DNA from 2 places in the Pseudocitrobacter sp. CD920760 genome. Region 2 is predicted to be linked to the other one. Evidence: predicted binding sites of a transcription regulator. Region 2 holds the regulator's gene; the other holds the start of a gene.
The links. Region 2 encodes Fur, which represses iron uptake genes when iron is present. Its sites were predicted from a motif close to ATAATAATGAGAACNACTATCAA; they were not measured.

Region 1: a site for Fur is predicted at 10,184-10,206, ahead of bfd (bacterioferritin-associated ferredoxin). Genes of this name have one in related genera too.

Annotation. Positions count from the first base shown of each region.
Region 1 covers NZ_CM173490.1:4,732,797-4,747,541, forward strand. Annotated here, with positions in the region: gene rpmD (50S ribosomal protein L30) at 1-30, opposite strand, end outside; gene rpsE (30S ribosomal protein S5) at 34-537, opposite strand; gene rplR (50S ribosomal protein L18) at 552-905, opposite strand; gene rplF (50S ribosomal protein L6) at 915-1,448, opposite strand; gene rpsH (30S ribosomal protein S8) at 1,461-1,853, opposite strand; gene rpsN (30S ribosomal protein S14) at 1,884-2,189, opposite strand; gene rplE (50S ribosomal protein L5) at 2,200-2,739, opposite strand; gene rplX (50S ribosomal protein L24) at 2,754-3,068, opposite strand; gene rplN (50S ribosomal protein L14) at 3,079-3,450, opposite strand; gene rpsQ (30S ribosomal protein S17) at 3,617-3,871, opposite strand; gene rpmC (50S ribosomal protein L29) at 3,871-4,062, opposite strand; gene rplP (50S ribosomal protein L16) at 4,062-4,472, opposite strand; gene rpsC (30S ribosomal protein S3) at 4,485-5,183, opposite strand; gene rplV (50S ribosomal protein L22) at 5,201-5,533, opposite strand; gene rpsS (30S ribosomal protein S19) at 5,548-5,826, opposite strand; gene rplB (50S ribosomal protein L2) at 5,843-6,664, opposite strand; gene rplW (50S ribosomal protein L23) at 6,682-6,984, opposite strand; gene rplD (50S ribosomal protein L4) at 6,981-7,586, opposite strand; gene rplC (50S ribosomal protein L3) at 7,597-8,226, opposite strand; gene rpsJ (30S ribosomal protein S10) at 8,259-8,570, opposite strand; gene AC1MKH_RS22375 (prepilin peptidase) at 8,946-9,410, shown strand; gene bfr (bacterioferritin) at 9,407-9,883, opposite strand; gene bfd (bacterioferritin-associated ferredoxin) at 9,955-10,149, opposite strand; gene tuf (elongation factor Tu) at 10,327-11,511, opposite strand; gene fusA (elongation factor G) at 11,582-13,696, opposite strand; gene rpsG (30S ribosomal protein S7) at 13,793-14,263, opposite strand; gene rpsL (30S ribosomal protein S12) at 14,359-14,733, opposite strand.
Region 2 covers NZ_CM173490.1:1,553,556-1,568,300, forward strand. Annotated here, with positions in the region: gene glnS (glutamine--tRNA ligase) at 1-818, shown strand, start outside; gene chiP (chitoporin ChiP) at 1,210-2,613, shown strand; gene chiQ (ChiQ/YbfN family lipoprotein) at 2,665-2,997, shown strand; gene fur (ferric iron uptake transcriptional regulator) at 3,111-3,563, opposite strand; gene fldA (flavodoxin FldA) at 3,846-4,376, opposite strand; gene ybfE (LexA regulated protein) at 4,527-4,820, opposite strand; gene ybfF (esterase) at 4,950-5,714, opposite strand; gene seqA (replication initiation negative regulator SeqA) at 5,899-6,456, shown strand; gene pgm (phosphoglucomutase (alpha-D-glucose-1,6-bisphosphate-dependent)) at 6,481-8,121, shown strand; gene AC1MKH_RS07065 (hypothetical protein) at 8,322-8,816, shown strand; gene kdpE (two-component system response regulator KdpE) at 8,926-9,603, opposite strand; gene kdpD (two-component system sensor histidine kinase KdpD) at 9,600-12,287, opposite strand; gene kdpC (potassium-transporting ATPase subunit KdpC) at 12,290-12,865, opposite strand; gene kdpB (potassium-transporting ATPase subunit KdpB) at 12,874-14,745, opposite strand, start outside.

The sequences.
Region 1 (14,745 bases), 2.1 Mb from region 2:
GGTTTGAGTAATTTTAATAGTCTTTGCCATGGTTTATTTCCCCAGAATTTCTTCAACGGATTTACCACGCTTGGCAGCGACCATTTCCGGAGATTTCATATTTTCCAGACCATCGATAGTTGCACGAACCACGTTAATCGGGTTGGTGGAACCATACGCTTTAGCCAGAACGTTACGAACTCCAGCGACTTCCAGAACGGCGCGCATTGCACCACCGGCGATGATACCGGTACCTTCGGAAGCCGGCTGCATGAATACACGAGAACCCGTGTGAGTACCCTTAACTGGGTGCTGCAGGGTGCCGGTATTCAGCGCGACGTTAATCATATTGCGACGGGCTTTTTCCATCGCTTTCTGGATCGCTGCTGGAACTTCACGCGCTTTACCGTAACCAAAACCTACGCGACCGTTACCATCGCCTACTACAGTCAGAGCTGTGAAGGAGAAAATACGACCACCTTTAACGGTTTTAGATACGCGGTTTACCGCGATCAGCTTTTCCTGCAGTTCGCCAGCTTGTTTTTCGATGTGAGCCATCTTACACCTCTACCTTAGAACTGAAGGCCAGCTTCACGGGCAGCATCTGCCAGTGCCTGGACACGACCATGATATTGGAACCCGGAACGGTCAAAGGATACATCTTTGATGCCTTTTTCCAGAGCGCGTTCAGCAACAGCTTTACCCACAGCTGCAGCCGCGTCTTTGTTACCGGTGTACTTCAGTTGTTCAGCGATAGCTTTTTCTACAGTAGAAGCAGCTACCAGAACTTCGGAACCGTTCGGTGCAATTACCTGTGCGTAAATATGACGCGGGGTACGATGTACCACCAGGCGAGTTGCGCCCAGCTCCTGGAGCTTGCGGCGTGCGCGGGTCGCACGACGGATACGAGCAGATTTCTTATCCATAGTGTTACCTTACTTCTTCTTAGCCTCTTTGGTACGCACGACTTCGTCGGCGTAACGAACACCCTTGCCTTTATAAGGCTCAGGACGACGGTAGGCGCGCAGATCCGCTGCAACCTGACCGATCACCTGCTTATCAGCGCCTTTCAGCACGATTTCAGTTTGAGTCGGACATTCAGCAGTGATACCCGCAGGCAGCTGATGGTCAACCGGGTGAGAGAAACCTAAAGACAGGTTTACTACATTCCCTTTAACCGCTGCACGATAACCTACACCAACCAGCTGTAGCTTCTTAGTGAAGCCTTCGGTAACACCGACAACCATTGAGTTCAGCAGGGCACGCGCGGTACCAGCCTGAGCCCATCCATCTGCGTAACCATCACGCGGACCGAAGGTCAGTGCATTATCTGCATGTTTAACTTCAACAGCATCGTTGAGAGTACGAGTCAGCTCGCCGTTTTTACCTTTGATCGTAATAACCTGACCGTTGATTTTTACATCAACGCCGGCAGGAACAACGACCGGTGCTTTAGCAACACGAGACATTTTTTCCTCCGATTAGGCTACGTAGCAGATAATTTCGCCACCAAGACCAGCTTGGCGCGCTGCACGATCAGTCATAACACCTTTAGAGGTAGAAACAACTGCGATACCCATGCCGGCCATAACTTTCGGCAGCTCATCTTTACGTTTGTAGATGCGCAGACCTGGGCGGCTGACACGCTGAATGCTTTCTACAACAGCTTTACCCTGGAAATACTTGAGAGTAAGTTCCAGTTCCGGCTTGGTGTCGCCTTCAACTTTAAAATCTTCAATAAAACCTTCTTCCTTCAGCACGTTGGCAATTGCCACTTTCAGCTTGGAGGAAGGCATGGTGACCGCAGCTTTGTTCGCGGCCTGACCGTTACGGATACGGGTCAGCATATCCGCGATCGGATCTTGCATGCTCATCTGTCTTTACTCCCGTGATTCAATTGGTAATTACCAGCTAGCCTTTTTCAAGCCTGGTACTTCACCGCGCATAGCGGCTTCACGAAGCTTAATACGGCTCAACCCGAACTTGCCCACATAACCATGCGGACGACCTGTTTGACGGCAGCGGTTACGCTGACGAGACGGGCTGGAATCACGCGGCAGACTCTGCAGCTTCAGAACAGCGTTCCAACGATCTTCATCGGAAGCGTTCACATCAGAGATGATAGCTTTCAGTTCAGCGCGTTTAGCGAAGAATTTATCAGCTAAAGCTACGCGTTTTACTTCGCGTGCTTTCATTGATTGCTTAGCCATTCAGTAACCCTTACTTGCGGAACGGGAAGTCAAAGGCAGCCAGCAGAGCACGGCCTTCTTCGTCAGATTTCGCAGTAGTGGTAATGGTAATATCCAAACCACGCACGCGGTCGACTTTATCGTAGTCGATTTCTGGGAAGATGATCTGCTCACGGACACCCATGCTGTAGTTACCACGGCCATCGAATGACTTAGCGGACAGGCCACGGAAGTCACGGATACGCGGTACAGCAATAGTGATCAGGCGCTCAAAGAACTCCCACATGCGTTCGCCACGCAGAGTTACTTTACAGCCGATCGGATAGCCCTGACGGATTTTGAAGCCTGCAACTGATTTGCGTGCTTTGGTGATCAGCGGTTTTTGACCGGAGATTGCTGCCAGGTCAGCTGCTGCGTTATCCAGCAGTTTCTTGTCAGCGATCGCTTCACCAACACCCATGTTCAGGGTGATCTTCTCGACCCGAGGGACTTGCATGACAGAATTGTAGTTAAACTCAGTCATGAGCTTGTTAACTACTTCGTCTTTGTAGTAATCATGCAGTTTCGCCATCGTACTACTCCAAATTACTTGATAGTTTCGCTGTTAGACTTGAAGAAACGGACTTTTTTGCCGTCTTCGAATCTAAAGCCTACACGGTCGGCCTTGCCGGTTGCCGCATTGAAGATTGCAATGTTAGAGATCTGAATAGCTGCTTCTTTCTCAACAATGCCGCCTGGTTGGTTCAGGGCCGGAACCGGCTTCTGATGTTTTTTAACCAGGTTGATACCTTCAACAATGACCTTGCCGGAAGACAGGACATTTTTTACTTTACCGCGTTTACCTTTATCTTTACCGGTTAACACGATAACTTCGTCATCACGACGGATCTTCGCTGCCATGATTCGCTCCTTAGAGTACTTCTGGTGCCAGAGAGATAATTTTCATGAACTTCTCGTTACGAAGTTCACGAGTTACCGGCCCAAAAATACGCGTACCGATAGGCTGCTCACTGTTATTGTTTAAAATAACGCATGCATTACCATCGAAGCGAATGACAGAACCGTCCGGGCGACGAACACCCTTCTTGGTGCGCACCACTACCGCCTTCAGCACATCACCTTTTTTGACCTTACCACGCGGAATTGCTTCCTTGATGGTGATCTTGATGATGTCGCCTACGCCTGCGTAGCGACGGTGCGAGCCACCCAGAACCTTGATACACATTACGCGACGTGCACCGGAGTTGTCGGCGACGTTCAGCATAGTCTGTTCTTGGATCATTTTAGTGCTCCGCTAATGTCAACTACTACTGAGACCCGAAAATCAGGCCATTAAAAAGCCCCATATATCGAGGGCGCGGCATTATAACACCACTCTCAAGATATGGGTAGAAAAAATAAACGGCTCATCGCTGAGCCGTTTATTCGTATCGAGAACGAGTACTGTATTACAGAACCGCTTTCTCTACAACGCGAACCAGCGTCCAGGACTTAGTCTTGGACAGCGGACGGCATTCGCGGATTTCAACCACGTCACCGGTACCGCATTCGTTGTTCTCGTCATGTACGTGCAGTTTGGTCGTACGTTTGATGAATTTACCGTAGATCGGGTGTTTCACAAAACGTTCGATAGCAACAACAATGGATTTCTCCATTTTCGCGCTAACGACGCGACCTTGCAGAGTACGGATTTTATCGGTCATTACGCACCCGCCTTCTGAGTCAGTAAAGTCTTAACACGTGCAACATCACGACGCACTTGCTTCAGCAGATGAGTCTGTTGCAGCTGGCCACTTGCAGCCTGCATGCGCAGGTTGAACTGCTCACGCAGCAAGTTCAGCAGCTCAGCGTTCAGATCTTCAACGCTTTTTTCACGCAGCTCTTTTGCTTTCATTACATCACCGTCTTAGTTACAAAGGTGGTTTTGATCGGCAGTTTCGCGGCTGCGAGGCCGAATGCTTCACGGGCCAGCTCTTCCGGTACACCGTCCATTTCATACAGGACTTTGCCCGGCTGAATCAAGGCAACCCAATACTCCACGTTACCTTTACCTTTACCCATACGAACTTCAAGAGGCTTCTCGGTAATCGGTTTGTCCGGGAATACACGGATCCAGATTTTACCTTGACGCTTCACTGCACGGGTCATAGCACGACGTGCTGCTTCGATCTGACGTGCAGTCAGACGACCACGGCCAACAGCTTTCAGACCGAAAGTGCCGAAGCTAACATCCGTACCCTGCGCCAGACCGCGGTTACGGCCTTTGTGCACTTTACGGAATTTTGTACGCTTTGGTTGTAACATCAGCGACGCTCCTTATTTACGGCCTTTACGCTGCTGCTTTTTAGGTTGAGCAGCCGGTTCCGGTTGTTCAACAGCAGCCATACCACCCAGGATCTCACCTTTGAAGATCCATACCTTAACGCCGATTACACCGTAAGTGGTGTGCGCTTCAGAGGTGTTGTAGTCGATGTCAGCACGCAGAGTGTGCAGCGGTACGCGACCTTCGCGGTACCATTCGGTACGTGCGATTTCCGCGCCGCCCAGACGGCCGCTAACTTCAACTTTGATACCTTTAGCGCCCAGACGCATTGCGTTCTGTACAGCACGCTTCATAGCACGACGGAACATAACGCGACGTTCCAGCTGAGAAGTGATGCTGTCAGCAACCAATTTAGCGTCCAGTTCAGGCTTACGAACTTCGGCGATATTGATCTGAGCAGGAACGCCAGCGATATCCGCTACGACCTTGCGCAGTTTTTCTACGTCTTCGCCTTTCTTACCGATAACGATACCCGGGCGAGCAGTGTGAATAGTCACACGGATGCTCTTAGCCGGACGCTCGATAACGATACGAGATACGGACGCTTTTGCCAGTTCCTTCGTCAGGTACTGACGTACTTTAAAATCGCTGTCCAGGTTGTCAGCGAATTCTTTGGTGTTCGCGAACCAGGTAGAGTTCCATGGTTTGACAATACCCAGGCGAATACCATTAGGATGTACTTTCTGACCCATTGCTAGTCTCCAGAGTCTCAGCGATCGGACACAACCACAGTAATGTGGCTGGTGCGCTTCAGGATGCGATCTGCACGACCTTTTGCACGCGGCATAATGCGCTTCATGCTCGGGCCTTCGTCTACGAAAATTTTCGCAACTTTCAGATCGTCAATGTCAGCGCCATCGTTGTGTTCAGCGTTAGCAATGGCAGATTCCAGTACTTTCTTGACCAGTACAGCCGCTTTCTTATTGGTGTAGGTCAGAATATCCAGGGCCTGCGACACTTTCTTACCGCGAATCAGGTCAGCAACAAGGCGAACCTTCTGAGCAGAAGAACGAGCATGGCGATGTTGAGCTAAAGTTTCCATCTCTTCCTCCTACCTTATTTCTTCTTCGCTTTTTTATCAGCAGCATGGCCGCGATAAGTACGAGTCGGTGCGAATTCACCCAGTTTGTGACCAACCATTTCGTCGGTAACAAAGACTGGAACGTGCTGACGACCATTATGGACAGCGATGGTCAAACCGATCATGTTAGGAAAGATCGTTGAACGACGGGACCAAGTGCGCAGGGGCTTCTTGTCTCCGCTTTCCACCGCTTTCTCTACCTTCTTCAGCAAGTGCAGGTCAATAAAAGGACCTTTCTTGAGAGAACGTGGCATGGCTTATCCTCTAAAATTATTTGCTACGGCGACGTACGATGAATTTATCAGTACGCTTGTTGCTGCGGGTCTTCTTACCTTTGGTCTGCAGGCCCCACGGGGATACCGGGTGCTTACCAAAGTTACGACCTTCACCACCACCATGTGGGTGATCGACTGGGTTCATCGCAGTACCGCGAACGGTAGGACGAACACCACGCCAGCGTGCAGCACCTGCTTTACCCAGAACGCGCAGCATATGCTCAGCATTGCCAACTTCGCCCAGAGTTGCACGGCAGTCTGCTTCGACTTTACGCATTTCACCAGAACGCAGACGCAGGGTGACATAAGCACCATCGCGAGCAACGATCTGAACGTAAGTACCAGCGGAACGTGCCAGCTGACCGCCTTTACCTGGTTTCATTTCTACGTTATGAACGGTAGAACCAACCGGGATATTGCGCATCGGCAGGGTGTTACCTGCTTTGATTGCAGCATCAACGCCAGACTGAATCTGGTCGCCAGCTTTCAGGCCTTTAGGGGCCAGGATGTAACGGCGTTCGCCATCTTTGTACAGAACCAGCGCGATGTTCGCGGAGCGGTTCGGATCGTACTCAAGACGTTCAACTGTTGCCGGGATACCGTCTTTGTTGCGTTTGAAGTCAACAATACGATAAGCCTGCTTATGGCCACCACCGATGTGACGAGTGGTGATACGGCCATTGTTGTTACGACCACCGGATTTGCTGTTTTTTTCCAGCAACGGAGCAAAAGGTTTGCCCTTGTGCAGCTCAGGGTTAACCACTTTAACTACGTGGCGACGACCCGGAGATGTCGGTTTACATTTAACAACTGCCATTGTATTACTCCTCCGACTTACTCAGCGCCGCCAACGAAGTCCAGATTCTGGCCTTCTTTCAGGGTGACGTAAGCTTTTTTCCAGTCGCTACGACGACCGATACGCTGTCCGTGACGTTTAACTTTCCCTTTAACTACCAGGGTGTTAACGACTTCGACTTCGACTTCAAACAGTTTCTGCACAGCAGCTTTGATTTCTGCTTTGGTCGCGTCTTTAGCAACTTTGAGAACGATGGTGTTAGTTTTTTCCATCGCAGTAGACGCTTTTTCAGAAACGTGCGGTGCGCGCAGCACCTTCAGCAGACGTTCTTCACGAATCATGCCAGCATCTCCTCAACTTGCTTAACAGCATCAGCAGTCATTACGACTTTGTCGAAGGCGATCAGGCTAACCGGGTCGATACCCGTTGCATCGCGAACGTCAACCTTGTGCAGGTTACGTGCTGCGAGGAACAGATTTTCGTCCAGCTCACCGGTGATGATCAGCACATCTTCCAGAGCCATGTCTTTCAGTTTCTGTGCCAGCAGCTTAGTTTTAGGCGCTTCTACAGAGAACTTCTCGACAACGATCAGACGATCCTGACGTACCAGTTCGGACAGAATGCTTTTCAGCGCGCCGCGGTACATCTTTTTGTTAACTTTTTGACTGTGGTCCTGCGGACGAGCAGCGAAGGTCACGCCACCGGAACGCCAGATCGGGCTCTTGATAGAACCTGAACGCGCACGGCCGGTACCTTTCTGGCGCCATGGTTTTTTACCAGAACCAGTTACTTCAGCACGAGTCTTCTGAGCACGAGTACCCTGACGAGCACCAGCTGCATAAGCAACAACAACCTGGTGAACCAGCGCTTCGTTGAAATCACGACCGAAGGTAGTTTCGGAAACAGTCAGCGCGCTCTGCGCGTCTTTCAATACTAATTCCATTGCTATCCCCTTACGCCTTCACAGCTGGTTTAACGATCAGGTCGCTACCGGTTGCACCCGGGACCGCACCTTTCACCAGCAGCAGGTTGCGCTCAGCGTCAACACGTACTACGTCCAGGCTCTGAACGGTGACACGTTCGTTACCCAGCTGACCTGCCATTTTCTTGCCTTTGAACACTTTGCCCGGAGTCTGGTTCTGACCGATAGAACCCGGAACGCGGTGAGACAAGGAGTTACCGTGAGTAGCGTCCTGGGTACGGAAGTTCCAGCGCTTAACGGTACCAGCAAAACCTTTACCTTTAGAGGTACCGGTTACGTCAACTTTTTTAACTTCAGCAAACAGTTCGACGCTGATGTTCTGACCAACGGTGAATTCTTCACCCTCTGCCAGACGGAATTCCCACAGGCCGCGGCCAGCTTCTACGCCAGCTTTAGCGAAATGGCCAGCTTCCGGCTTGGTTACACGGTTTGCTTTTTTAGCACCGGTGGTAACCTGAACAGCACGATAGCCGTCGTTAGCCAGGTCTTTAACCTGAGTAACACGGTTTGCTTCAACTTCGATTACGGTTACTGGGATAGAAACGCCATCTTCAGTGAAGATGCGGGTCATACCCACTTTTTTACCGACTAAACCAATCATTGTATCAACCTCTCAATCGCTCGATGACCTGATTAACCCAGGCTGATCTGCACGTCTACACCGGCAGCCAGGTCCAGACGCATCAGAGCATCAACGGTTTTCTCGGTTGGCTCAACGATGTCAACCAGACGCTTGTGAGTGCGAATTTCGTACTGATCACGCGCGTCTTTGTTAACGTGCGGAGAGATCAGAACGGTAAAGCGCTCTTTGCGGGTCGGCAGCGGGATCGGACCGCGAACCTGCGCACCAGTGCGCTTGGCAGTCTCGACGATTTCCGCGGTTGATTGATCGATCAGACGATGATCAAACGCTTTAAGGCGGATACGGATTCTTTGGTTCTGCATGAGACCAGAGCTCCAATTATTTTATAGACGAAATGATTACTCCTCATACCCATTACGATTGATGGGAGAGTGTAACCGTTCTTACGTAGTTCCCCGATTGGGAACATTGTTGATGACCAAAGAGCGCCATCGGGTTCATATCGAACCGCTGTCAATATTAGACAAGCCCGCGCATTATACGCAAATACCAGCGTGAAGCAAGGGGTGTTTAGAAATTAGTCATGACGATTTGCGTTGCTGCCCGCATCCCGCACTGTAAAAGATGTCATCACGTGAGAAATACCGGAAAGCGACTCGTAGCACTGTGTTTTGCCTTTTGCGCCCAGAGCGAGCCTTCGCCACACTCGTGGCCTGGACAACTTACCGGAGGCGAGTATGGCTTATGCTCCCCTGCCCTTCTTCATTTTCTACACGCTATTAACACTGGCGCTTAGCTGGCATGACTGGCGTACCGGTCTGCTGCCGGACAGACTGACCTGTCCGCTCTTGTGGGGCGGCGTGCTGTATCACCTGTGCCTTTACCCTGCGCAGTTATCTTTATCGCTGTGGGGAGCCATCGGAGGATACGTCGCCTTTGCGCTGATTTACTGGGGATATCGGGGCGTTCGCCATCGGGAAGGGTTAGGCTATGGCGATGTGAAATTACTTGCCGCGCTGGGTGCATGGCATGGCTGGCAGGTGCTTCCTGAGCTGATACTCTCTGCCGCGTTGTTGGCCCTGCTCTTTATCAGCCTGTCAGCGTTCTACCAGTGCAAGTGGCAGGCAATAAAAAACCCGCTGCCATTTGGCCCATTTCTGGCCACAGCGGGTTTCATCCTATTCGGGCTTAGGGTGTTTTAGTCTTCGACTTTGATTTGCGACTGTAGATAATTTTGCAGGCCAATCTTGCCGATCAGGTCAAGTTCGGTTTCCAGCCAGTCGATATGATGCTCTTCTTCACTGAGGATGTTGATAAGCATATCGCGGCTCACATAGTCATGAACGCTGTCGGCGTAGGCAATGGCTTCACGAAGGTCTTTCGCGCCTTCCAGCTCAAGACGAAGATCCGATTGCAGCATCTCTTCCACATCTTCGCCAATTTGCAGTTTGCCCAGATCCTGGAGATTCGGTATCCCTTCGAGAAATAAAATACGCTCGATATATTTATCTGCGTGCTTCATCTCATCAATTGATTCGTGATACTCGATATCGTTGAGGCGCATCAGGCCCCAGTTTTTGAACATTCTCGCATGGAGAAAGTATTGGTTGATTGCGACAAGCTCATTTCCCAATAATTTATTGAGATAATTTATAACCTTAACATCACCTTTCATTATGTAGTCCCTCCGCTTCCACTTATTGAAGCGTAGATCGGGCTACAGGGATGTCAAAAAAAGAATCAGGCTCAGGCGATTTCCTGATATTCCGGCATCTGCGTTAATTCGTCTTCCATCACTTCGCGGGCCGCACGTACGCACTTACCGCATTGATTTCCCACGGGTATAAATTTGCGTAATTGCTGGAAAGATTGAGGATGAAACTGGCGAACTACCTGGCGAATTTTTTTATCGCTTACACCGTTACACAAACAAACGTACATAATGACTCCCGCTTAATTTATGAACAGAGTGTAAATGAGAATAGTTATGATTACAATAGTAGATGACAAATGACGCAGCGGGTGCGCATTTTTAAATAAAAAATGAATGCTGGAATAATAGACAGCAAAAAGGGCGCCGAAGCGCCCTTTTTAAGCTCAAAACTAATTAATTAATAATTAGCTCATTACTTTAGCAACAACGCCCGCGCCAACGGTACGGCCGCCTTCACGGATTGCGAAACGCAGACCGTCGTCCATCGCGATCGGGTGGATCAGGGTAACAACCATTTTGATGTTGTCGCCCGGCATTACCATCTCTACGCCTTCCGGCAGTTCGATGGTACCAGTCACGTCAGTAGTACGGAAGTAGAACTGCGGACGGTAGCCTTTGAAGAACGGAGTATGACGGCCGCCTTCATCTTTGGACAGGATATAAACTTCAGATTCGAATTTGGTGTGCGGCTTGATAGAACCCGGCTTAGCCAGTACCTGACCACGTTCGATTTCTTCACGTTTGATACCACGCAGCAGAACACCAACGTTCTCACCAGCACGGCCTTCGTCCAGCAGTTTGCGGAACATTTCAACGCCAGTACAGGTAGACTTAGCAGTCTCTTTGATACCAACGATTTCAACTTCTTCACCAACTTTGATGATACCGCGTTCTACACGACCGGTAACAACGGTACCACGACCGGAGATGGAGAATACGTCTTCGATCGGCAGCAGGAACGGCTTGTCGATAGCACGTTCTGGTTCCGGGATGTAAGAATCCAGGAAGCCAGCCAGTTCGATGATTTTCGCTTCCCACTCTGCTTCGCCTTCCAGCGCTTTCAGAGCAGAACCACGAACGATCGGAGTGTCGTCGCCCGGGAAGTCGTACTGAGACAGAAGTTCACGAACTTCCATTTCTACCAGTTCCAGCAGCTCTTCGTCATCAACCATGTCGCATTTGTTCAGGAACACGATGATGTACGGAACGCCTACCTGACGACCCAGCAGGATGTGCTCACGAGTCTGCGGCATCGGGCCGTCAGTCGCAGCAACAACCAGGATCGCGCCGTCCATCTGCGCAGCACCGGTGATCATGTTTTTAACATAGTCGGCGTGGCCTGGGCAGTCTACGTGCGCGTAGTGGCGAGTCGGGGTGTCATATTCAACGTGGGAAGTGTTGATGGTGATACCACGAGCTTTTTCTTCCGGTGCGTTATCGATCTGGTCGAAAGCACGAGCAGCACCGCCGTAGGTTTTAGCCAGTACGGTGGTGATTGCAGCGGTCAGAGTAGTTTTACCGTGGTCGACGTGGCCGATAGTACCAACGTTGACGTGCGGTTTTGTACGTTCAAATTTTTCTTTAGACACGGCTATATTCCTTACTATAGTGCTCTCCCCTTCAGGAGAGAGCACGGGACTTAGGTTTTAACCCCGGGGATTATTTACCACGGGCTTCGATTACGGCCTGAGCAACGTTGTTCGGCGCATCATCATACTTCAGGAATTCCATAGTGTATGATGCACGACCTTTGGTCAGAGAACGCAGCTGAGTTGCATATCCGAACATTTCAGACAGCGGAACTTCAGCGTGGATCTTAACGCCAGTTACTTCAGATTCCTGACCGCGCAGCATACCGCGACGACGGCTCAAGTCACCGATAACATCACCAGTGTTCTCTTCCGGAGTTTCTACTTCAACCTTCATGATCGGCTCAAGCAGAACAGGTTTTGCTTTCTTAAAGCCTTCTTTAAAGGCGATAGAAGCAGCCAGTTTAAACGCCAGTTCAGAGGAGTCAACGTCGTGGTAAGAACCGAAGTGCAGACGAACACCCATGTCTACAACCGGGTAACCAGCCAGCGGACCAGATTTCAGCTGTTCCTGGATGCCTTTATCAACGGCCGGGATGTATTCGCCAGGAATTACACCACCTTTAATGTCGTTGATGAACTCGTAACCTTTCGGGTTAGAGCCCGGCTCCAGCGGGTACATGTCGATAACGACGTGACCATACTGACCGCGACCACCAGACTGTTTAGCGTGTTTACCTTCAACATCGGTAACTTTCTGACGAATCGCTTCGCGGTAAGCAACCTGCGGTTTACCGACGTTCGCTTCAACGTTGAATTCACGTTTCATACGGTCAACGATGATGTCGAGGTGCAGCTCACCCATACCAGCGATGATGGTCTGGTTAGATTCTTCGTCAGTCCATACGCGGAATGACGGGTCTTCTTTAGCCAGACGGCCCAGAGCCAGACCCATTTTTTCCTGGTCAGCTTTGGTTTTCGGTTCTACTGCGATGGAGATTACCGGCTCAGGGAATTCCATACGTTCCAGAATGATCGGCGCATCTTGATCACACAGAGTGTCACCAGTGGTTACGTCTTTCAGACCGATTGCAGCAGCGATATCGCCCGCGCGAACTTCTTTGATCTCTTCACGTTTGTTAGCGTGCATCTGAACGATACGACCGAAACGCTCACGTGCAGCTTTCACGGAGTTCAGTACGGTATCACCAGAGTTAACCACACCGGAGTACACGCGGAAGAAGGTCAGGTTACCTACGAACGGGTCGGTAGCGATTTTGAACGCCAGAGCAGCGAACGGCTCGTCATCACTTGCGTGACGCTCAGCCGGCGTGTCTTTACCGTCGTCCAGGATACCGTTGATCGCCGGAACGTCTACTGGGGATGGCAGGTAATCAATTACCGCATCCAGCATCGCCTGAACACCTTTGTTCTTGAACGCAGAACCACAGGTTACCAGGATGATTTCGTTGTTCAGAACGCGCTGACGCAGAGCACCTTTGATTTCTGCTTCAGTCAGTTCTTCACCACCCAGGTATTTCTCCATCAGCTCTTCAGAAGCTTCCGCAGCGGATTCCAGCAGGTTCTGGTGCCATTCGTCAGCCAGTTCCTGCATATCTGCCGGGATATCTTCGTAGGTGAAGGTTACACCTGCGTCTTCTTCGTTCCAGTTGATGGCTTTCATTTTCACCAGGTCAACAACACCGGTGAAATGTTCTTCAGCACCAATTGCCAGCTGCAGCGGAACCGGGTTCGCGCCCAGACGGGTTTTGATCTGACCAACAACTTTCAGGAAGTTTGCACCCATGCGGTCCATTTTGTTAACGAACGCAATGCGTGGAACTTTATATTTGTTAGCCTGACGCCATACGGTTTCAGACTGTGGCTGAACACCACCAACTGCGCAGTAAACCATTACCGCACCATCGAGAACACGCATGGAACGTTCTACTTCGATTGTGAAGTCAACGTGCCCCGGGGTGTCGATGATGTTTACGCGGTGCGGTTCATACTGCTTAGCCATACCAGACCAGAATGCAGTAGTCGCTGCGGAAGTGATGGTAATACCACGTTCCTGCTCCTGCTCCATCCAGTCCATGGTAGCCGCGCCGTCGTGAACTTCACCGATTTTGTGGTTTACACCGGTGTAGAACAGAATACGTTCGGTAGTAGTGGTTTTACCGGCGTCGATGTGCGCACTGATACCGATGTTACGGTAGCGTGCGATGGGTGTTGTACGAGCCATTTGATTCCTCGTTTATCTTTTTAGGCGTTCAGTTAAGTAACCCAAAGCGGGCTGCTTCGCTGAAGCGCCCGCCTGGTGACTAATACTCCGAAGGGATTACCAACGGTAGTGTGCGAACGCCTTGTTGGCTTCTGCCATACGGTGAACGTCTTCACGTTTCTTAACTGCAGTACCTTTGTTTTCTGCAGCATCAGAAAGTTCGTTCGCCAGGCGCAGAGCCATGGATTTATCACCGCGTTTACGAGCAGCTTCAACGATCCAACGCATTGCCAGAGCATTACGACGGACCGGACGGACTTCAACTGGTACCTGATAAGTAGAACCACCAACGCGGCGAGACTTAACTTCGACAGTCGGGCGCACGTTTTCGAGAGCTACTTCGAAAGCTTCCAGTTCATTTTTACCAGAGCGCTGAGCCAGGGTCTCCAGCGCGCTGTATACGATAGTTTCTGCAGTAGATTTTTTACCATCTACCATCAGGATGTTGACAAATTTAGCCAGCAGTTCTGATCCGAACTTAGGATCCGGCAGGATTTTACGCTGACCAATGACGCGACGACGTGGCATGGAAATACTCCGTTGTTAATTCAGGATTGTCCAAAACTCAAAGAGTTTAGTTTGACATTAATTTAAAACGTTTGGCCTTACTTAACGGAGAACCATTAAGCCTTAGGACGCTTCACGCCATACTTGGAGCGAGCTTGCTTACGGTCTTTAACGCCGGAGCAGTCAAGCGCACCACGAACGGTGTGGTAACGAACACCCGGAAGGTCTTTTACACGACCGCCACGGATCAGGATCACGGAGTGCTCCTGCAGGTTATGACCTTCACCACCAATGTAGGAGGTCACTTCAAAACCGTTAGTCAGACGAACACGGCAAACTTTACGCAGTGCGGAGTTCGGTTTTTTAGGAGTGGTAGTATATACACGAGTACATACGCCACGTTTCTGCGGGCAGGCTTCCAGTGCAGGCACGTTGCTTTTTGCAACTTTGCGAGCACGTGGTTTGCGAACCAGCTGGTTAACTGTTGCCATTAAATAGCTCCT
Region 2 (14,745 bases):
TTGAAGGCTGGGATGACCCGCGTATGCCGACCATTTCCGGTCTGCGTCGTCGTGGCTACACCGCCGCCGCTATCCGTGAGTTCTGCAAACGCATCGGCGTGACCAAGCAGGACAACACCATTGAGATGGCGTCGCTGGAATCCTGTATTCGCGAAGATCTCAACGAAAACGCTCCGCGCGCAATGGCGGTTATCGATCCGGTGAAACTGGTTATCGAAAACTACCAGGGCGAAGGCGAAATGGTCACCATGCCGAACCATCCGAACAAACCGGAAATGGGCAGCCGTGAAGTACCGTTTAGCGGTGAAATCTGGATCGATCGTGCTGACTTCCGCGAAGAAGCCAACAAGCAGTACAAGCGTCTGGTGATGGGTAAAGAAGTGCGTCTGCGTAATGCTTACGTGATTAAAGCAGAACGCGTAGAGAAAGATGCAGAAGGTAATATCACCACCATCTTCTGTACCTACGATGCCGATACCCTGAGCAAAGACCCGGCAGATGGCCGTAAAGTGAAAGGCGTTATTCACTGGGTGAGCGCGGCACACGCGCTGCCGGTTGAAATCCGCCTGTACGATCGTCTGTTCAGCGTGCCGAACCCAGGTGCGGCAGATGACTTCCTGTCGGTGATGAACCCGGATTCGCTGGTTATCAAGCAGGGCTTTGCTGAACCGTCTCTGAAAGCTGCTGTTGCCGGTAAAGCGTATCAGTTCGAGCGTGAAGGCTACTTCTGCCTCGACAGCCGCTACGCTACCGCAGAAAAACTGGTGTTCAACCGCACCGTTGGCCTGCGTGATACCTGGGCGAAAGCGGGCGAGTAATCTTCTGTTTGTGAAAAACGCCGCATTTGCGGCGTTTTTTTTATCTCTCATATTCGCGATGCGAATTAATCTTTTTAATGCAGGCATCACCCGTTTGCATCATTTCATCAAGATACATCCTTGCAACCTGCGCTATTAACCTTTTCCCCTGATGAGATAAGGCATTGCGCCGCTTAATGTTAATAAATCGCATTTGTTACAAGACGCAACGAAATATGTGCGCTTTGTCATAGTCCTGCATTTTGCTTGCGAAAAAGGATTGATAATTCGCGTCGCGAAAAATACTCTAATCCTGTAGCAAAAGGTGCTTTTCACCCGCTACTTTTTATCAGTTTTTTATTTTTAGCCTCTGCTTTGCAGCGGCATTTTAAAAGTCAAAGAGGATACACATATGCGTACGTTCAGTGGCAAACGTAGTACGCTGGCGCTGGCTATTGCCGGTGTCACAGCAATGTCGGGCCTGGTAGTTGTTCCCCAGGCGAGTGCAGCAGGCTTTGTCGATGACTCCACGTTAACGGGCGGCATCTATTACTGGCAGCGTGAGCGTGACCGTAAAGATGTGACCGATAACGACAAATATAAAACCAACCTTTCTCACTCCACCTGGAACGCCAACCTCGATTTCCAGTCCGGCTATGCTGCTGATATGTTCGGCCTCGATATTGCGGCGTTTACCGCTATCGAAATGGCAGAATCCTCAGAAAGTGGTCACCCGAACGAAATTGCGTTCTCGTCTAAAAATAAAGGCTACTCGGAAGATTACTCCGGCGATAAAAGCGGTGTGAGCCTTTATAAAGCCGCTGCGAAATTTAAGTATGGCCCGGTTTGGGCGCGTGGTGGTTATATTCAGCCAACCGGCCAAACGTTGTTAGCGCCGCACTGGAGCTTTATGCCAGGCACCTATCAGGGTGCAGAAGCGGGCGCGAACTTTGATTACGGCGATGCTGGCGCGCTGAGCTTCTCCTACATGTGGACCAATGAATATAAGGCCCCATGGCATATCGAAATGGATAATTTCTACCAGAACGATAAGCGCACGAAAGTCGATTATCTGCACTCCATCGGTATGAAATATGACTTCAAAAATGACCTGGTACTGGAAGCGGCATTTGGTCAGGCGGAAGGCTATGTCGATCAGTACTTTGCCAAAGCCAGCTACAAATTTGATATCGCCGGTAGCCCGCTGTCTACCAGCTATCAGTTCTACGGTACCCGCGATAAAGTGGATGACCGCACCGTAAACGATATTTATGACGGCACCGCGTGGTTGCAGGCGCTGACCTTCGGTTACAAAGTGGGGCAGGTTGACCTGCGTCTGGAAGGGACCTGGGTTAAGGCTGAAGGCCAGCAGGGCTACTTCCTGCAGCGTATGACGCCAACCTACGCCTCCTCTAACGGTCGCCTCGATGTGTGGTGGGATAACCGTTCTGACTTCAACGCCAACGGCGAAAAAGCGGTGTTCTTCGGTGCGATGTATGACCTGAAGAACTGGAACCTGCCGGGCTGGGCTGTAGGTGCATCATACGTCTACGCCTGGGATGCCAAACCGTCTACCTGGCAGATCAACCCGGACGCGTACTACGACAAAAACAAAACTATCGAAGAGTCTTCTTACAGCTTCGATGTGGCATACACCGTACAGGAAGGCCGCGCGAAAGGTACTCTGTTAAAACTGCACTTCACCCAGTACGACAACCACTCGGATATCCCGAGCTGGAGCGGTGGTTACGGCAACATCTTCCAGGATGAACGTGACGTGAAATTTATGGTTATCGCACCGTTCACCATCTTCTGATAAGTATTCAGGCGGGCCGCAGAGCCCGCCGTGTCGTATAAGGCTAATAACATGAAAAAAACAGTGATGATTGCTGCGCTGGTCGCGGCGCTGGCGGGCTGCGCTCAGTCTGAAGCACCAAAAGAAGATACGCGTTTAAAAGATGCCTATAGCGCCTGTATCAACACCGCAGAAGGCTCGCCGGAAAAAATCGAAGCCTGCCAGCAGGTGCTGAACGTGCTGAAGCAGGAGAAGGCGCACCAGCAGTTTGCCAATCAGGAGACCGTGCGGGTAAGCGATTATCAGGCGTGCATTCTGGCGAGAAAAACCGGTAACGATCAGGCCGTGAAGAAAGATTGCGGGTTAATCTGGCAGGAAATTCGCAGTAATAACACGACAAAGTAAGACAATAAGGCCTGCACAGAGCCGGGGACCTAAAGCGTCTCCGGCTTTTTTTGTCTTTACAGAGGCAATAAAAAAGCCAACCCGAAGGTTGGCTTTTCAGAATCTCGAAGAAATTACTTCTCTACGCCATCGTGCGCGTGTTCATCTTCGCGGCAGTCGCCCTCAGCACAGTGACCATACAGGTACAGGCTGTGGTTGGTTAAGCGGATACCGTGTTTCGCGGCAATTTCACGCTGACGAGCTTCGATGGAATCATCGCTGAATTCGATAACCTTGCCGCAGTCGAGGCAGATCAGGTGATCGTGATGGTGTTGTTGAGTCAGTTCGAAAACGGACTTGCCACCTTCAAAATTATGGCGCGTGACAATGCCCGCGTCATCAAACTGGTTCAGAACGCGGTAGACGGTCGCCAGACCAATCTCTTCACCCATGTCGATCAGGCGTTTGTATAAGTCTTCCGCGCTGACATGGTGATTGTCTGGTTCCTGAAGCACTTCCAGGATCTTTAACCGGGGAAGTGTGACTTTCAGGCCAGCCTTCTTTAATGCGGTATTGTTGTCAGTCATGCGGAATCTGTCCTGTTGCTAAACGATTGACTTCCAAACGCGGAAGTATCACAGAGAGTGCACCGAGTGTAATGCGTCTCATTATAGAATGACGCCTTCTAAATGAAAACAGCAAGACCTGGGCGAATAAAGATTTCGAAAACGAGGCTTGACCAGCAAACTCGCTAAATTCAGAAGATATTGTACAGATTTACGCTCAAAAGTTAAAAAATTGTAGCTATTATTTTGATTGCTTCTACCTATTAATGCGGCGTGATTTGAAAAGTCACGCCGCATCAAGAATCAGGCGTTTTTGATCTCTTCCAGATGCAGCTCTTCAGAAATCTGTTTTACCCATTTTTCTACACGTTCAGCGGTCAGTTCCGGCTGACGATCTTCATCAATAGCCAGACCTACGAAGTGGTCGTCATCGGCCAGGCCTTTAGAGGCTTCGAAGTGGTAACCCGCTGTTGGCCAGTGGCCGACGATGGTCGCACCGCGCGGTTCGATGATGTCGCGGATAGTGCCCAGCGCATCACAGAAGTATTCCGCATAGTCTTCCTGGTCGCCGCAGCCGAACAGTGCAACCAGTTTGCCATTGAAATCAACTTCTTCCAGCGTCGGGAAGAAATCGTCCCAGTCGCACTGGGCTTCACCGTAGTACCAGGTAGGGATACCCAGCAGCAGAATGTCGAATGCAGCCAGGTCTTCTTTGCTGCTCTTGGCAATGTCATGCACGTCGGCAACGTCTTTACCAAGCTGTTTCTGAATCATTTTTGCAATATTTTCGGTATTGCCGGTGTCGCTACCAAAGAAAATGCCAACGATTGCCATGAGTTAAATAACCTCTTGAAACTTAATGATATGGTGGTGGCGTATTGCCCACAGATAAGGGCAATCATAGCAGAACAGAGAAGGGTGCGGAATCAGCAATCGTACCGGACTGCACACTCTGCTACATGAAAGCGGGATTTTATGAAATTTTCAGAGCTTTTCCTGCGCGCGAAGCAGGGCTAACTGGCTCATCAGAATCTCTTCGATAAGCTCACTGCGACTCATATCGCGCGCGGTTGCCAGTTCGTTCAGGGCATCTACCGCATCGTTATTGAGTTTCAGCTCGACGCGCTTCAAACCGCGAACTTTATCGCGTTTTAATTGATTACGCTTATTGATGCGCAGCTGTTCGTCACGCGAAAGCGGATTGGTTTTGGGTCTTCCCGGCCGACGCTCATTTGCGAACAAATCAATTGTCGTTCGGTCCGTTTGTTCTTTTGCCATGATTCAGAGTGACTTCGGGGAAACAAGCTACCGGGAAACGCCCGGTGCAGACAGCGCGCAATCATACATCAGTGCAACCGACACGCCAACGACCACGGCCATAATGGCGCGCGGTCGTTGAGTTTTTAATCAGTCTGCTAAATATCGGCGGATGGCGCGCAGCACCGCGTCCGGTTTTTCCGCATGCACCCAGTGGCCAGCGCCTGCAATGACGTGCGCACGCGCCTGTGGGAATTGCGAGAGCAGGTCGTTACGGTAAGTTTCGGTAACATAAGGCGAATTTCCGCCGGGGATAAACAGTGCCGGATGATCCCACGCCGGAATCGTCTCCCAGCCGACGATGTGCGGGTACTGATCCCACAGCACCGGTACGTTAAAGCGCCACTCGCCGTCAACAAACGACTTCAGCAGAAACTGAATCACACCTTCTTCGGCTAAAAATTCGCGCATCACGGTTGCGGCCTGCTGGCGTGAGGAGACACCTGCGTTGGTGACTGCGTTAATCGCCGCAAAAATCTCATCGTGGCGACGCACATGATAATCCACCGGCGCGATATCAATAGCGACCAGATTATCGATGCGTTCCGGGGCTAGCGCGGTCAGGGCCATCACCGCTTTGCCGCCCATCGAGTGACCAATCACCGTGGCTTTCTCGATGTTGTGGGCGTCGAGGGTATCCAGCAGATCCTGGGCCATCGCCGGGTAGTTCATCTCATCCGCTCGCGGAGAAAGACCGTGATTACGCATATCCACTTGCAGGATATCGTGGTCGGTCACCAGGTCGCGCGCCAGTACGCCAAGGTTGTCCAGGCTGCCGAAAAGGCCGTGAACGAGCAGAATGGGGGAATTATTGTGCAGGTTTTGTGCAGATTGCGCTCGGGTATTCAATTTCATAGCAAAGTTCTTTTTTTCGCTCTGTCGGGTTAGGGTATTATGTTGGACATTCTCACGTTCAGGGGCAAGATACGATTTTTATCCCATTTTTGCCGCTATCCTGGTATGACGCTATCCGCTGTTGGGTTTTGAACATATAATCCCAGCAACTTGTATTCAGAAAAAATAATTGCACTGGATTAAGATGAAAACGATCGAAGTTGATGACGAACTCTATCGCTATATTGCCGCCCACACACTGCACATTGGCGAGAGCGCATCTGACATTTTACGGCGAATGCTGAAGTTTTCCGCCGCATCACAACCTGTTGTTGCTGCTCCGGTTGCCAAAGCTGAAGTTGCGCCTGCTCAGGTTGCTCCAGTTGCCGAGGTAAAACCGGTTAAAACCGCGAAAGATAAAGTTCGCGCGATGCGTGAACTGCTGCTCTCTGACGAATACGCTGAGCAGAAAAAAGCCGTCAATCGCTTTATGCTGATCCTGACGACGCTCTACAAACTGGATAACAACGCGTTTGCCGAAGCGACGGAATCGCTTCATGGGCGTACGCGTGTCTACTTTGCCGCCAATGAGCAAACCCTGCTGAAAAACGGTAATCAGACTAAACCGAAACAGGTACCGGAAACCCCATATTGGGTGATCACGAATACCAACACGGGTCGTAAATGCAGTATGGTGGAACACATTATGCAATTTATGCAGTTCCCCGCTGAATTAATCGAAAAGGTATGCGGCACAATCTAACCCTTGCATAAGAAGGATCAAGCAATGGCAATCCATAACCGTGCGGGCCAACCTGCACAACAGAGTGATTTGATTAACGTCGCCCAGCTGACGTCTCAGTACTATGTGCTGAAACCGGAAGTGGGTAACGCAGAGCATGCAGTGAAGTTCGGTACTTCCGGACACCGTGGCAGCGCGGCGCGCCAGAGTTTCAATGAACCTCATATTCTGGCGATCGCGCAGGCTATCGCCGAAGATCGTGCGAAAAACGGCATTACCGGCCCTTGCTTCGTCGGTAAAGATACCCACGCGCTCTCTGAACCGGCGTTTATCTCGGTGCTCGAAGTGCTTGCGGCAAACGGTGTGGATGTCATTGTGCAGGAAAATAACGGCTTTACGCCGACGCCTGCTGTGTCGAACGCTATTCTGGTCCACAACAAAAAAGGTGGTCCACTGGCTGACGGTATTGTGATTACGCCGTCTCACAACCCGCCGGAAGATGGCGGTATCAAATACAACCCGCCTAACGGTGGCCCGGCCGATACTAACGTCACCAAAGTGGTGGAAGATCGCGCCAATGCGCTGCTGGCCGATGGCCTGAAAGGCGTGAAACGTATTTCTCTGGATGCCGCGCTGGCGTCCGGTCATGTGAAAGAGATGGACCTGGTGCAGCCATTCATTGAAGGGCTGGCGGATATCGTCGATATGGCGGCTATCCAGAAAGCGGGCCTGACGCTGGGCGTCGATCCGCTGGGTGGTTCCGGTATCGAATACTGGAAACGTATCGGCGAATACTACAAGCTGAATCTGACCATCGTTAACGATCAGGTTGACCAGACTTTCCGCTTTATGCATCTCGACAAAGATGGCGCAATCCGTATGGACTGCTCCTCCGAGTGCGCGATGGCGGGCCTGCTGGCGCTGCGCGATAAGTTTGACCTCGCGTTCGCCAACGACCCGGACTACGACCGTCACGGTATCGTCACGCCTGCGGGCCTGATGAATCCGAACCACTATCTGGCGGTTGCCATCAACTACCTGTTCCAGCACCGTCCGCAGTGGGGCAAAGACGTCGCCGTGGGTAAAACGCTGGTGTCTTCCGCGATGATCGACCGTGTCGTTAACGATCTGGGCCGCAAGCTGGTGGAAGTGCCTGTCGGTTTCAAATGGTTCGTGGATGGCCTGTTTGACGGCAGCTTCGGTTTTGGCGGCGAAGAGAGCGCCGGGGCATCGTTCCTGCGCTTCGACGGCACGCCGTGGTCTACCGATAAAGACGGCATCATCATGTGCCTGCTGGCTGCGGAAATCACCGCCGTCACCGGCAAGAACCCGCAAGAGCATTACAACGAGCTGGCAAAACGCTTCGGTGCGCCAAGCTACAACCGTTTGCAGGCTGGCGCGACCTCTGCGCAGAAAGCGGCGCTGTCTAAACTCTCCCCAGAGATGGTGAGTGCCAGCACCCTGGCCGGTGACCCTATCACCGCACGTCTGACGGCTGCACCGGGTAACGGCGCATCCATCGGCGGTCTGAAAGTGATGACTGACAACGGCTGGTTCGCCGCGCGTCCGTCAGGTACGGAAGACGCGTATAAAATCTACTGCGAAAGCTTCCTTGGTGAAGAACACCGTAAGCAGATTGAGAAAGAAGCGGTAGAAATTGTTAGTGAAGTGCTGAAAAACGCGTAAAAGCGAATAAATAAAAAAGGAGCCTTGCGGCTCCTTTTTTATTGGTGACTGATGACAACCGTAAAATTGCCTGATGCGCTACGCTTATCAGGCCTACAAGGTCCGTACATATTTTGTAGGCCGGATAAGGCGTTTACGCCGCATCCGGCAAGAACAACGCGCACGTTGTCAGCGATCTGAAGAAACAAAAGGAATTCAAAATGAAGACAAAAAGGAACGTTGTCATGAGAGTGGCATTTATTATCGCCACATTATTGCTCACTGCATGTGCCCAACCTGAACAATCATCCTTAACTGGCGATTGGTTACTAACCCCTGTGGATAAAACGAAGGCCCTAAAAGGCAGCTTTCCGATCAATATTGCACCTTCCCGGTGTAAGACTAATTGCCATGGCGATAACCAACCTGATAATACCCGCCGCTGGCAGTTGTCAGCCGGGAACGCGATAGAGGTGATTTATCTTCATGATATGTCGGCACAGGAAAAAGAAGGACTGCTACCCGGTTGGCAATGCTATACCTCATTTTTTATGCTGATTTGTCAGGGCAAGCCAGGCACTCGACCGATAGTTGATGAGGATTATGTCAGCGAAAGCGGATTTTTTGGAACGATGATGCATGTTGGGATTATTGAGTTGCGACGCTGCCAGTCAAAAAACTGCCAGCAAGAACTGAAAGCGATAAATACTCATTAACGCTGCTTTCATTTGATGCTGCACTTCCCGGAATTCAGTAAGCGGAATAACGGTTCTTGTTTCTTCACTTTGTAATCATAAAAAGGGTAGAACATGCATACATTGTTCTTCACAACATAAACCGATACCCAATCCCCGTCTCCGTCAGGAAATGTTTTGGCCGTGCCGGGTCGGCTTCCAGTTTCTGCCGAATATGGCCCATATAAATCCGCAGATAATGACTATGTTCCACCGCATTTGGCCCCCAGACGTGGTTCAGCAACTGACGCTGGGTGAGCACTTTGCCGGGGTTGTTGAGCAGTTCCGCCAGCAGGCGAAATTCGATAGGGGTGAGATGCACCTCTTCGCCGCCGCGCACAATGCGGCGAGCCGCGAGATCGACCTGCACATCAGAGAACGTCACCAGCGGGTCGTTGGGCTGGGTATTGGCGTGGCGGCGTAGCGCGACGCGCAGGCGGGCCTGCAACTCGCCGATGCCGAATGGTTTGCTGAGATAATCATCCGCGCCTGCGTCCAGCGCGGCGATTTTGTCGCTCTCTTCGCTACGTGCGGAAAGCACTATAACCGGCGTAGCGCTCCACTGGCGAAAATCGCGGATAAAATCGATCCCGTCGCCATCGGGTAAGCCGAGGTCGAGGATCACCAGATCGGGTTTACGCGTTGCCGCTTCCAGTAACCCACGCTGTAATGTTTGAGCGTCAAATACGCGCAGCCCTTCGGCTTCCAGCGCGGTGCGCAGAAAACGGCGGATGGCTTGTTCATCTTCAACAATCAGAACGCTGGTCACATATCCTCATGAAATTCTTCAAGATCCGGTGGAGACTCCAGCGGAAGTGTAACATGAAAACAGGCGCCGCCTTCAGGGCGATTGCTGGCTGAAAGCGTGCCGCCATGAATATCGACAATGGCCCGGCAAATCGCCAGCCCCAGCCCGACGCCGGGAATGGCGGACTCTTTATTTCCACGTGAGAATTTATCAAAAATTCGTGATTCCTGCCCCTGCGCAATGCCCGGCCCGTCATCCCAGATATCGAGCAAGAGCTGGTGATTTTGCTCGTGGGCGTTAATGCCAATCTGTGCCTGCGACCCGGCGTACTTAACCGCATTTTCCAGCAGGTTGATCAGTACGCGTTCAAACAGTGGGCCATCGACGTGAATAAGCATCAACGGGTCGGGAAGCGATAGCGCAATCTGCTGCCCGTTCAGGCCGGGTTCCAGCATACGCAGCGCGCTGCCGACCACTTCTTCCAGCGTCAGCCACTCTTTATTAAGATTAAAGCCGCCAGACTGGATGCGCGCCATATCCAGCAAATTATTCACCAGCCGCGTGGTGTTTAGCACGTGCTGGCGAATTTCATTGGCCTGCGGGGCGTAAGGCGAGCCGCTGCTGGCGAGATCGAGCGTCAGAATTTCCGCCTGACCAAACAGCACCGTCAGCGGTGTGCGCAAATCATGGGAAAGCGCGGCCAGCAGCGAGTTGCGTAAACTTTCCCGTTCGCTGGCAAATCGCGCCTGTTCTTCACTGGCGGTGAGCGCCAGCCGTTCCAGCGCGCTGGCGGCCAGCAGTGTGAATGTCTCCAGCAAACGCTGCTGCTCAGGGATCATCAACTGGCGCAAGTTAAGCGGTTCGACCACCACCAGCCCCAGCGTTTTACTGGCGCTTTTTAGCGGCAGGATCTGATACGGCACGCCGGGCAGGGTATCGGTGCCCGCCCCGGCGGGAAGGCCTTTATCGAAGCTCCAGCGCGCAATCGCATCATCCCACGGCGTCAGGCCGTCCTGCTGTGTGGACGGCGTGAGCTTATCGTTTTCGTCGGGAAGCAGCACCTGGCTGCGCGCATGGAAGGTTGACTGAATATACTGCTCGCAGGTGCGGGCGATATCTTCGGCGCTGCGTCCCACCGCCAGGGCTTTCGACATCTCGTACAGATGGCGGGTGCGCTGTTCACGATAGCGTGCCACCCGCGCCTGGTAGCGCACACCGGCGGTCAGGTTGCCAATCACCAGCCCCACGGTGAGCATCACGCCGAAGGTCAGAAGGTATTGCACATCAGACACCGCCAGCGTACCGCGCGGAGCGATAAAGAAGAGATCGAAACTGATAACGTTGATAACCGTCGCCAGCACCGACGGCCAGCGGCCATAGAAGAGGGCGACGATCACCACGCCGAGCAGATAGAGCATCACCAGGTTGGCGGCGTCGAAGGCCATTAACCATTGCGCCGCGATAAGCGTGATAGCAGCGCAAAGGGCAAACGCCACCGCGCAGCCACGGATTTGCACCTGCCATTTGTCAAAGAAGCTGCGCGGATCGCGGGTTGATGAAGGCAGCGGATCCGGTTTCTCGTCCATCGCGACAACCAGCAGATCGAGATCCGGTGCATGACGGGCCAGGCGGTCGCCAAAGCGCTCGCCGCTCCACCAGTGACGCTTCTCCTGCCTGCCGATCACGATTTTGCCAAGGTTGTGCTCACGGGCGTAGCGGATCACTGCTTTTTCTTCCGAGGGGTCGGAAAGGGTGGCGGTTTCCGCGCCCAGCTCCTGCGCCAGACGTAGCGAACTGAGGATCGCGCGGCGCTGGGCCTCTGGCAGGCGATGCAGCGTAGGTGTTTCTACATACACGGCATGCCAGACGCTGCCTAAACGCGCCGCCAGACGTGCGGCGGTGCGCACCAGTTTTTCGCTGCCCGTATGGTGGCCGACGCAGAGCAGGATCGCGTCGCGGGTATGCCAGACTTTTTCCTGGCCCTGGGTATCGCGCCAGGCGCGCATCTGTTCATCCACGCGGTCCGCCGTGCGGCGCAGCGCCAGTTCACGCAGGGCGATGAGATTCCCTTTGCGGAAAAAATTCTCGATAGCGCGTTCGGCCTGCCCGGCAAGGTACACTTTGCCTTCGTTCAGCCGCTGGCGTAGGTCGTCCGGCGGCAGATCCACCAGCACCACTTCATCGGCGGCATCAAAGAATGGGTCGGGCACCGTTTCACGCACCTGAATGCCGGTGACGCCGCTGACAATGTCATTCAGGCTTTCCAGATGCTGGACATTAACGGTAGTAAAGACGTCGATTCCGGCTTCCAGAAGTTCGTCGATATCCTGCCAGCGTTTGGGATGACGCGAACCGGGCGCGTTGCTGTGCGCCAGTTCATCCATCAGGACCAGCGCCGGGCGGCGGGCGAGGGCGGCGTCCAGGTCAAACTCATGCAGATAACGGCCCTGCCATGACAGCCGCTTTTGCGGCAGCAGCGTCAGGCCCTTGAGCATTTCCGCCGTCTCTTTACGCCCGTGGGTTTCCACCACGCCCGCCAGGATATCCAGCCCCTGCGCCCGCAGACGCTGGGCCTCCGCCAGCATCGCCCAGGTTTTCCCCACGCCCGCGCAGGCACCGAAGAAAATCTTCAGCTTTCCGCGATGCGGGGAGGCCGTCTGCTCCAGCAGGCGATCCGGGTTTGGGCGTTGCGGCTCGTCGGTCATCATCAGTTATCCTTGTGGGCATCCAGCGCCATATTCAGCTCAACAATATTTACCACAGGTTGACCGAGAAAACCGAGCAGCGGTTTCTGCGTGGCGGCATCAATTTGTTGATTGAGCCATTCCGCTGAGACGTGACGCGCGCTGGCGACGCGCGGCACCTGCCAGCGCACACTTTCAGGCGTCAGGCCGTAATCAAGCCCGCTGGCGGAGGCCGTCACCAGTTCCGTGGGAACGGCGGCCGGCGCATCCGGGTTGGCTGCCCGAAGTTGGGCGACACGTTGGCGAATGGCATCATCCAGCGCCGGGTTGCTCGCCGCCAGATTACTGCCGCCCGATGCCATCGGGTTGTAGGGCATGTCCGCCGTGGCGGAGGGGCGACCGTGGAAATAGCCGGGTTGGGTAAAGTTTTGCCCAATCAGCGTGGAACCGCGCACCTGATTGCCCTCAATGATCAGCGAACCGTTGGCGCTATCGTGAAACCACCACTGGCCGAGCGCGGTGGTCAGCAGCGGATAAGCACCGCCGGTAACCAGTGCCAGAAAAAGAAAAATCACAACAGCAGGACGAAGCAGAGACATGGTATACCTCACACCAGACCAAACAGAGTCAGTAACAGATCGATAGCTTTGATGCCGATAAACGGCACAATCAGGCCGCCCAGACCGTAAATCCACAGGTTGCGGCGCAGCATGGCAGAAGCGGAAAGGGGCTGATAACTCACGCCTTTCAGCGCCAGCGGCAGCAGAAAAACGATGATCAGGGCGTTGAAAATCACCGCGCTCAGAATCGCTGAGTCCGGCGAATGCAGATGCATGATGTTCAACACGCCAAGTTGCGGCCAGCTTGCGGCAAACGCCGCCGGGATAATGGCGAAATATTTCGCCACGTCATTGGCGATGCTGAATGTGGTGAGTGAGCCACGGGTCATCAGCATCTGTTTACCGATATGCACCACCTCGATCAGCTTGGTCGGGTTAGAATCGAGATCAACCATGTTGCCGGCTTCTTTCGCCGCCTGGGTGCCGGAGTTCATCGCCACCGCGACGTCAGCCTGCGCCAGCGCCGGGGCGTCGTTGGTGCCGTCGCCGGTCATCGCTACCATGCGCCCTTCAGACTGATACTGGCGAATCAACGCCAGCTTGGCTTCCGGCGTCGCTTCGGCGAGAAAATCATCGACGCCCGCTTCGGCGGCAATCGCGGCAGCGGTCAGACGGTTATCGCCAGTGATCATCACCGTCTTGATACCCATTTTGCGCAGTTGCACGAAGCGTTCTTTAATGCCGCCTTTTACGATATCTTTCAGGGCAATCGCCCCAAGGACTTTCGCGCCTTCCACGACCACCAGCGGGGTTGAACCCTGACGGGCGATCCCCTCGACCAGATGCTCAACATCCGCCGGGAATTGCCCGCCGTTACTTTCAACGTGGCGGCGAATGGCATCCACTGAACCTTTACGGATCATGCGGTTATCGATGTTAATCCCGCTCATACGGGTTTGTGCGGTAAAGGGCACAAAGGTGGCGTGCAACTGCTGCACGTCGCGCTCGCGCAGGTTAAAACGCTGTTTGGCGAGCACCACGATGCTGCGGCCTTCGGGCGTTTCATCCGCCAGCGACGACAGTTGTGCCGCGTCAGCCAGCGTTCTTTCATCCACGCCCTGTGCAGGTAAAAATTGCGATGCCTGGCGGTTGCCGAGGGTAATTGTGCCGGTTTTATCCAGTAGCAACACATCGACGTCGCCTGCGGCTTCTACCGCGCGGCCGCTGGTGGCTATCACGTTAGCGCCCAACATGCGGCTCATCCCGGCAACGCCGATGGCCGACAGCAGGCCGCCGATGGTGGTTGGGATCAGACACACCAGCAGAGCTATCAGCACGATCACGCTCACCGGTTTACCGCCCCAGGTGGAGAAGGGCCACAGGGTGGCGGTCGCCAGCAGGAAGACAATCGTCAGGGCGACCAGCAGAATCGTCAGCGCCACTTCGTTGGGGGTTTTGCGACGCTGCGCGCCTTCGACCATGGCGATCATTCGGTCAAGGAAGGTTTCGCCTGGGTTGACGCTACAACGGATCACCAGCCAGTCGGAGAGAATACGCGTCCCGCCCGTCACCGACGCGAAATCGCCGCCGGATTCACGAATAACGGGTGCCGATTCCCCGGTGATGGCGCTTTCATCCACCGACGCGCCTCCTTCAATCACTTCGCCATCGCAGGGAATGATGTCACCGGCTTCCACCAGCACCACGTCACCTTTGCGCAGTTCATCAGAAGGTACATGGTCCATTTCGGCCCCGTGCTGCGGGGCGCGAAGTTTGCGGGCGAAGGCGGTTTTCTGCACGCTCTTCAGGCTGTTGGCCTGCGCTTTGCTACGGCCTTCCGCCATCGCTTCCGCGAAGTTGGCGAACAGCACCGTAAACCACAGCCACAGGGCGATCGCGCCGCTGAACAGCGCGTTACC